2 regions of the Streptomyces sp. NPDC090032 genome follow, and region 2 is predicted to be linked to the other one. Evidence: predicted binding sites of a transcription regulator. Region 2 holds the regulator's gene; the other holds the start of a gene.
The links. Region 2 encodes HspR, which represses chaperone genes until heat shock. Its sites were predicted from a motif close to TTGAGNNNNNNNNNCTCAA; they were not measured.

Region 1: lon (endopeptidase La) is a predicted target of HspR. The motif match lies at 1,730-1,748, and genes of this name have one in related genera.

What each region holds. Positions count from the first base shown of each region.
Region 1 covers NZ_JBIVFF010000018.1:143,021-146,427, reverse strand. The annotation lists gene ACIPWY_RS35510 (spermidine synthase) at 1-568, opposite strand, end outside; gene ACIPWY_RS35505 (rhomboid-like protein) at 748-1,602, shown strand; gene lon (endopeptidase La) at 1,771-3,407, shown strand, end outside.
Region 2 covers NZ_JBIVFF010000005.1:156,885-160,291, reverse strand. The annotation lists gene grpE (nucleotide exchange factor GrpE) at 1-82, shown strand, start outside; gene dnaJ (molecular chaperone DnaJ) at 110-1,303, shown strand; gene ACIPWY_RS13490 (heat shock protein transcriptional repressor HspR) at 1,308-1,772, shown strand; gene ACIPWY_RS13485 (substrate-binding domain-containing protein) at 2,151-3,278, shown strand; gene ACIPWY_RS13480 (hypothetical protein) at 3,379-3,407, opposite strand, start outside.

The DNA.
Region 1 (3,407 bases), on a different contig from region 2:
CGAGCACGCCACCCGGGGTGAGCCGGGCCAGGCAGGCCGCGAGACCTACCGGTGAGTAGAGGTTGTCGTTACCCTCCGTCACGGTCCAGTCGGGTCCGTTGTCGATATCGAGGCACAGTGCGTCGTACTTCTCGGTCGATTCCTGGACGTACGAGACGAGGTCCGCCTCCACAATCTCCGTGCGCGGATCGGCGAGAGCGGACCGTGACAGCTCGGACAGCGGGCCCTCGCGATGCCAGTCGACGATCGCGGGCTCGCGCTCCACGACGGCGATGCGGCCCCAGCGGGAATTCGCAGCCGCGTGCGTGAGGGAGAATCCGACGCCGAGTCCGCCGATGAGAATTCCTGGCGCCGGGCGGTCGTCGAGAGCGTCGAGCGCCGCGTCGACCAGGAGGCGCTCGGAGCGGCCGTCGGACGTGTCCATCAGGAAGCATCCGTTGGCGATGATCTGGAGCAGCGCGCCGTGGCGCCGCAGTACGACCTCTCCGAAGGGCCCTTCCCGCCGGTCGAGGACGACGGGAGCGGCGGTGTGGTCGGTGTCGTACGGGATGGGGTACGAGGTGGACATGGCGTCCATCCTGCCGTAACCGGCGGGACGCCTGGCCGTCCCTGGAAACGGAGTTGGGGACACTCCTGCGCAGGTCCTGTGCACGTGCCGCACGTGGCGCCGGTCATGGACAGTGCGGGTGCGAGGGGCGGAGGGTTGGGGCCGGCCGAAGGGAAAGGGTGCCGCAGGTGGAGCGTGGCGTGACGGTCGAGGCTGACGAGGCGAGTGTTTCTTCGGGGACTCCGCCCGAGGTTTCGCGAGCTGTGGGCGAGCGCGAGTCTCACCGGCTCCGGCCGGAATCCAAGCCTGCGCTCCCCGGCCGTTCGCCGCAGTTGCTCGACGCGATCCCGGCTCAGGCGGCGGCCGGCGAGCGCACTTCGCCCGAGACCGGCGAGCGCCCCGAGGCCGTCTCCCCGCTTCGGCGGATGCGCCCCTGGCGGCTGCTGCCCACGCCCACGGGGACGCCGTTCACCTTCACCTACGCCGCCGTGCTCGTCGGCACGTCCCTCTTCGCGCTGTTCGCCGACCCCGGTGTCGTCGCGTCCGCGCTGCGGGGCTCCAGTACCGACGTGGCGCACCTCGCGCACACGCCCGTGTTCGTGCTGGTCGCCAGTGCGCTGTGGATCGCCGGCGGGATCACGTCCCCGTTCGCGATCTGCTTCCTCGTCGTCCTCACGGCGCTGGAGCGCCGGATCGGCGGCCGGCGGACCGCGGGTGTCTTCGTCCTCGGCCACATCGTGGCGACGCTCGCGACCGAGGTGCCCGTCGGGCTGTCCGTGATGGCCGGGCATCTGCCCGAGAGCTCGCTGCACCGCCTCGACTACGGCATCAGCTTCGGCGTGGCCGCGAGCATCGGCGCGCTCGCCGGTCTCCTGACGCCCTGGCCGCGCTGGACCGTGCTCGCCGTCTTCGGCGGAATGCTGGTCGAGGACCTCATCGCGTTCACCGACCCGATGACGAGCTGGGGGCACTTCATGGCCCTGGCCATCGGCGTCGGGACCTGGCCGCTGGTGCGCCGGTGGCGTCGCGCGCCGCCGGGACCCTCCGCGGCCTGACGCAGTCCCCCGGACGGCCCAGGGCCGTACACGTCATACATCCCCTCTGAGCTGCGGTTCTCCCCTGCCCATCCGCTGATCGCCGAGAGCGAACAGCGGCGGGGGAACATTCGTGGGCTCACGTGCATTGAGTCTGCATAGCTCAACTTGACTGCTTAAGGGGAGATCATGGCTTCGACGTCCACACCGCTCACCCTGCCCGTGCTGCCGCTCGACGACGAGGTCGTGCTGCCCGGAATGGTGGTGCCTCTCGACCTCAACGACAACGACGTACGCGCCGCGGTGGAGGCTGCCCAGGCGGCGGCCCGTTCCAGCGGTTCCGTGGGCGGCAGCAAGCCGAAGGTGCTTCTTGTTCCCCGGATCGACGGCACGTACGCGAACACCGGCGTGCTCGGCACGGTCGAGCAGGTGGGCCGGCTCGCCGACGGTGACCCCGGCGCCCTGATCCGTGGCCGCAGCCGCGTGCGGATCGGCGCGGGCACGACCGGCCCCGGCGCCGCCCTGTGGGTGGAGGGCCTCGCGGTCGAGGAGACCGTGCCTGACCCGCTGCCCGGCTCCGTGGCCGAGCTGGTCACCGAATACAAGGCACTCGCCACGAACTGGCTGAAGAAGCGCGGCGCCTGGCAGGTCGTGGACCGCGTCCAGCAGATCGACGACGTCTCCGCGCTCGCCGACAACTCCGGTTACTCGCCCTTCCTGAGCACCCCGCAGAAGGTGGAGCTCCTGGAGACGGCCGACCCGGTCGCCCGGCTCAAGCTGGCCACCGAGCAGCTGCGTGAGCACCTCGCCGAGCAGGACGTGGCCGAGTCCATCGCCAAGGACGTGCAGGAAGGCGTCGACAAGCAGCAGCGCGAGTTCCTGCTGCGGCGCCAGCTGGACGCCGTACGCAAGGAGCTGCGCGAGCTGAACGGGGAGTCGGAGGGCGAGGAGTCCGACGACTACCGCACACGGGTCGAGGCCGCCGACCTTCCCGAGAAGGTCCGTGAGGCCGCGCTCAAGGAGGTCGAGAAGCTGGAGCGGTCCAGCGACCAGTCCCCCGAGGGCTCATGGATCCGCACCTGGCTCGACACCGTCCTCGAACTGCCGTGGAACGAGCGCACCGAGGACGAGTACGACATCCAGGGCGCCCAGCGCGTCCTCGACGCCGAGCACTCCGGCCTCGAGGACGTGAAGGAGCGCATCACCGAGTACCTGGCCGTGCGCAAGCGGCGCTCCGAGCGCGGGCTCGGCGTCGTCGGCGGGCGCAGGGGCGGCGCGGTGCTCGCGCTCGTCGGCCCGCCCGGCGTCGGCAAGACCTCGCTCGGCGAGTCCGTGGCGCACGCCATGGGCCGCAAGTTCGTCCGCGTCGCCCTCGGCGGCGTACGGGACGAGGCGGAGATCCGCGGACACCGGCGTACGTACGTGGGCGCCCTGCCCGGCCGCATCGTGCGGGCGATCAAGGAGGCCGGGTCGATGAACCCGGTCGTGCTCCTGGACGAGATCGACAAGGTGGGGTCCGACTTCCGGGGCGACCCGGCGGCCGCCCTGCTCGAAGTCCTCGACCCGGCGCAGAACCACACGTTCCGCGACCACTACCTGGAGGTCGAACTCGACCTCAGCGACGTCGTGTTCCTCGCGACGGCGAACGTCCTGGAAGCCATCCCGGAAGCCCTGCTCGACCGTATGGAGCTGGTCCGCCTCGACGGCTACACCGAGGACGAGAAGGTCGTCATCGCCCGCGACCACCTTCTCCCGCGCCAGCTGGAGCGGGCCGGTCTGGAGAAGGACGAGGTCACCTTCGACGAGAGCGCGCTGCGCAAGCTCGC
Region 2 (3,407 bases):
GCCGGCCAAGGGCGAGTCCGCCAAGGGCGGGGAGTCGGCCGCAGGCGACGACAAGGAGAGCGGTGGCCCGGACGAGGGCTGACGTCAGTCGAGAGGAGGGACGTCGAGGATGAGCACGAAGGACTTCATCGAGAAGGACTACTACAAGGTCCTCGGCGTCCCCAAGGACGCCACCGACGCCGAGATCAAGAAGGCGTACCGCAAGCTCGCCCGTGAGAACCACCCCGACGCCAACAAGGGCAACCTCAAGGCGGAGGAGCGCTTCAAGGAGATCTCCGAGGCGAACGACATCCTCGGCGATCCCAAGAAGCGCAAGGAGTACGACGAGGCGCGCGCCCTGTTCGGCAACGGCGGATTCCGTCCGGGGCCGGGCGGGCCGGGCGGCGGCAACTTCAACTTCGACCTGGGCGACCTCTTCGGAGGCGGCGCCCAGGGCGGTGGAACGGCGGGAGGAGCCGGCGGGTTCGGCGGCGGACTCGGGGACGTCTTCGGCGGCCTGTTCAACCGGGGCGGCGCGGGCACCGGCACGCGCACGCAGCCGCGCCGCGGCCAGGACATCGAGTCCGAGGTCACCCTCAGCTTCACCGAGGCGGTCGACGGGGCGACGGTGCCGCTGCGCATGTCGTCGCAGGCGCCCTGCAAGGCCTGTTCCGGCACCGGCGACAAGAACGGCACACCGCGCGTGTGCCCGACCTGCGTCGGCACGGGCCAGGTCTCGCGCGGCGGCGGTGGCGGTTTCTCGCTCACCGACCCGTGCGTGGACTGCAAGGGCCGCGGCCTGATCGCGGAGACGCCCTGCGAGGTCTGCAAGGGCTCGGGCCGTGCGAAGTCCTCCCGGACGATGCAGGTCCGCATCCCGGCAGGCGTCTCGGACAACCAGCGCATCCGCCTGCGCGGCAAGGGCGCACCGGGCGAGCGGGGCGGCCCCGCGGGCGACCTGTACGTGGTCGTGCACGTGGACGCCCACCCGGTCTTCGGCCGCAAGGGCGACAACCTCACGGTCACGGTCCCGGTCAGCTACCCGGAGGCCGCGCTCGGCGGCGAGGTCAAGGTCCCCACGCTCGGCGGGCCCCCGGTCACGCTCAAGCTGCCCCCGGGCACGCCGAACGGGCGGACGATGCGGGCCCGTGGCAAGGGCGCCGTCCGCAAGGACGGCACCCGTGGCGATCTGCTCGTCACGGTGGAAGTCTCGGTCCCCACGGATCTGACCGACACCGCGAAGGACGCCCTGGAGGCGTACCGGAAGGCGACTGCGGAGACCGATCCGCGGGCAGAACTGTTCCAGGCCGCGAAGGGAGCATGAGCGTATGGACGGCCGTCGACGACAGAGTTCCTTTGTTGGCAGGGCCTACGAGCTGACGGACGAGACCCCGGTCTATGTCATCTCGGTGGCCGCCCAGCTCAGCGGGCTGCATCCGCAGACCCTGCGCCAGTACGACCGTCTCGGCCTGGTCTCCCCGGACCGCACGGCGGGCCGCGGCCGGCGCTACTCGGCCCGCGACATCGAACTGCTCCGCCAGGTGCAGCAGTTGTCGCAGGACGAGGGCATCAACCTCGCCGGCATCAAGCGCATCATCGAACTGGAGAACCAGGTCGCGGCGCTCCAGCAGCGGGTCGCGGAACTCTCGACGGCGGTCGAGGGCGCCGCGGCGGCGATGCAGCAGCGCGAGGCGGCCGTCCACGCCTCCTACCGCCGGGACCTGGTCCCGTACCAGGAGGTCCAGCAGGCGAGCGCGCTGGTGGTGTGGCGACCCAAGCGGTCGTCCGAATAACCCGGGCGGGCAACCCGGGCGAGCGGGCCTGAAGTCGGTGTGAAAGGGGCCGGGAGGTGAGAACCTCCCGGCCCCTTTCACGTGCGCACGGGGCCCTCACGTGCGCGCACAGGCCGCGTCGGGCTGGTGAAGACCGCGCGGAGGTCATGTGTTCGAACAGTGAGTTTGCTCACCGGGCGGGCCCGTGCGGGAGTGAAGCGGAGGCCAAGCCTCATGCGGCTACTGGGGTTACCCGAGGTACGCGCGGGTTCATCTCCGGAACGCACGGCCCCGATCACGAGTCGTTACGGATTCACCTCTTGACGCTGCGATTGCGCCGGAGTTGGCTTCCAGCCACCTCGGCCGCAAAGACGCGGTCACTTCAGGGAGGTAGGGAAAGTGAATCCGCGTACGAAGCGCGCCGTCCTCGTCGGCCTGGCGTCCGCCATGGCTGTGGCCCTCACCGGGTGCTCGAGCAGCTGGATCGAGCCGGAGAACGACTCCGCGGACAAGGCGTCCGCCCGGCAGAACCAGGACCTGAAGATCGGCGTCCTCCTGCCGGAGAAGGAGACCGCGCGCTACGAGAAGTTCGACTATCCGCACATCAAGAAGGAAGTCGAGGACCTGACCAGCGGCAAGGGCCGGGTCCTGTACGCCAACGCGCAACAGGACGCGAAACGCCAGGAGAGACAGGTCGACCAGATGATCGCCGAGCGGGTCGACGTACTGATCCTGGACGCGGTCAACTCCAAGTCCATCAAGGGATCGGTCAAGAGGGCCAAGGACGCGGGCATCCCCGTCATCGCCTACGACCGCCTGGCCGAGGGCCCCGTCGACGGCTATGTGTCGTTCGACAGCGACCAGGTCGGCCATGTGCAGGGCATGGCGCTCCTCAAGGCGCTCGGCACCAAGGCGTCCAAGAACAGCCGGATCGTCATGATGAACGGCTCGGTCACCGACCCGAACGCCGCGCTCTACAAGGACGGCGCCCTGGCCGAGCTCAAGGACCAGGTGACGATCTCGAAGTCGTACGACACCAAGGACTGGAAGCCGGAGAACGCGCGGGCGAACATGGCGGCCGCCATCCAGTCCATCGGCGCGCAGAACATCGCCGGTGTCTACTCCGCGAACGACGGCATGGCGGGCGGGGTCATCACCGCCCTCAAGGCCGCGGGCGTCACCGACCTCCCGCCGGTCACCGGCCAGGACGCCGAACTCGCCGCCGTGCAGCGCATCGTGACGGGTGAGCAGTACATGACGGTCTACAAGCCGTACCCCGAAGAGGCGTCCACCGCCGCGCAGATGGCCGTGCTCATCGCGCAGCAGCGTGACATCGAGTTCAACGCGCTCGCGAAGGACCGGGTCGACAGCCCGACCACCCCCGCCGTGCCGTCACTCCTGGTCCAGGTCGTCCCGCTGACGCGGACCAGCATCAAGTCGACGGTGGTCAAGGACGGGATCTACAAGGTCGGGGACATCTGCGCGGCGAAGTACGCGGCGGACTGCGCGCGGATCGGGCTGAGGTAGGTCCTGTCCCGGAAAGCGCCCGGAAAGCGCCCGGAAGGCGCTCGGAAAGGCCCGGCCGTCGGTGGACACCGACGGCCGGGGTGAGGGCGTGGGCTCCGGCTCAGCCGGTGCCGGAGATCGTGAACTCGG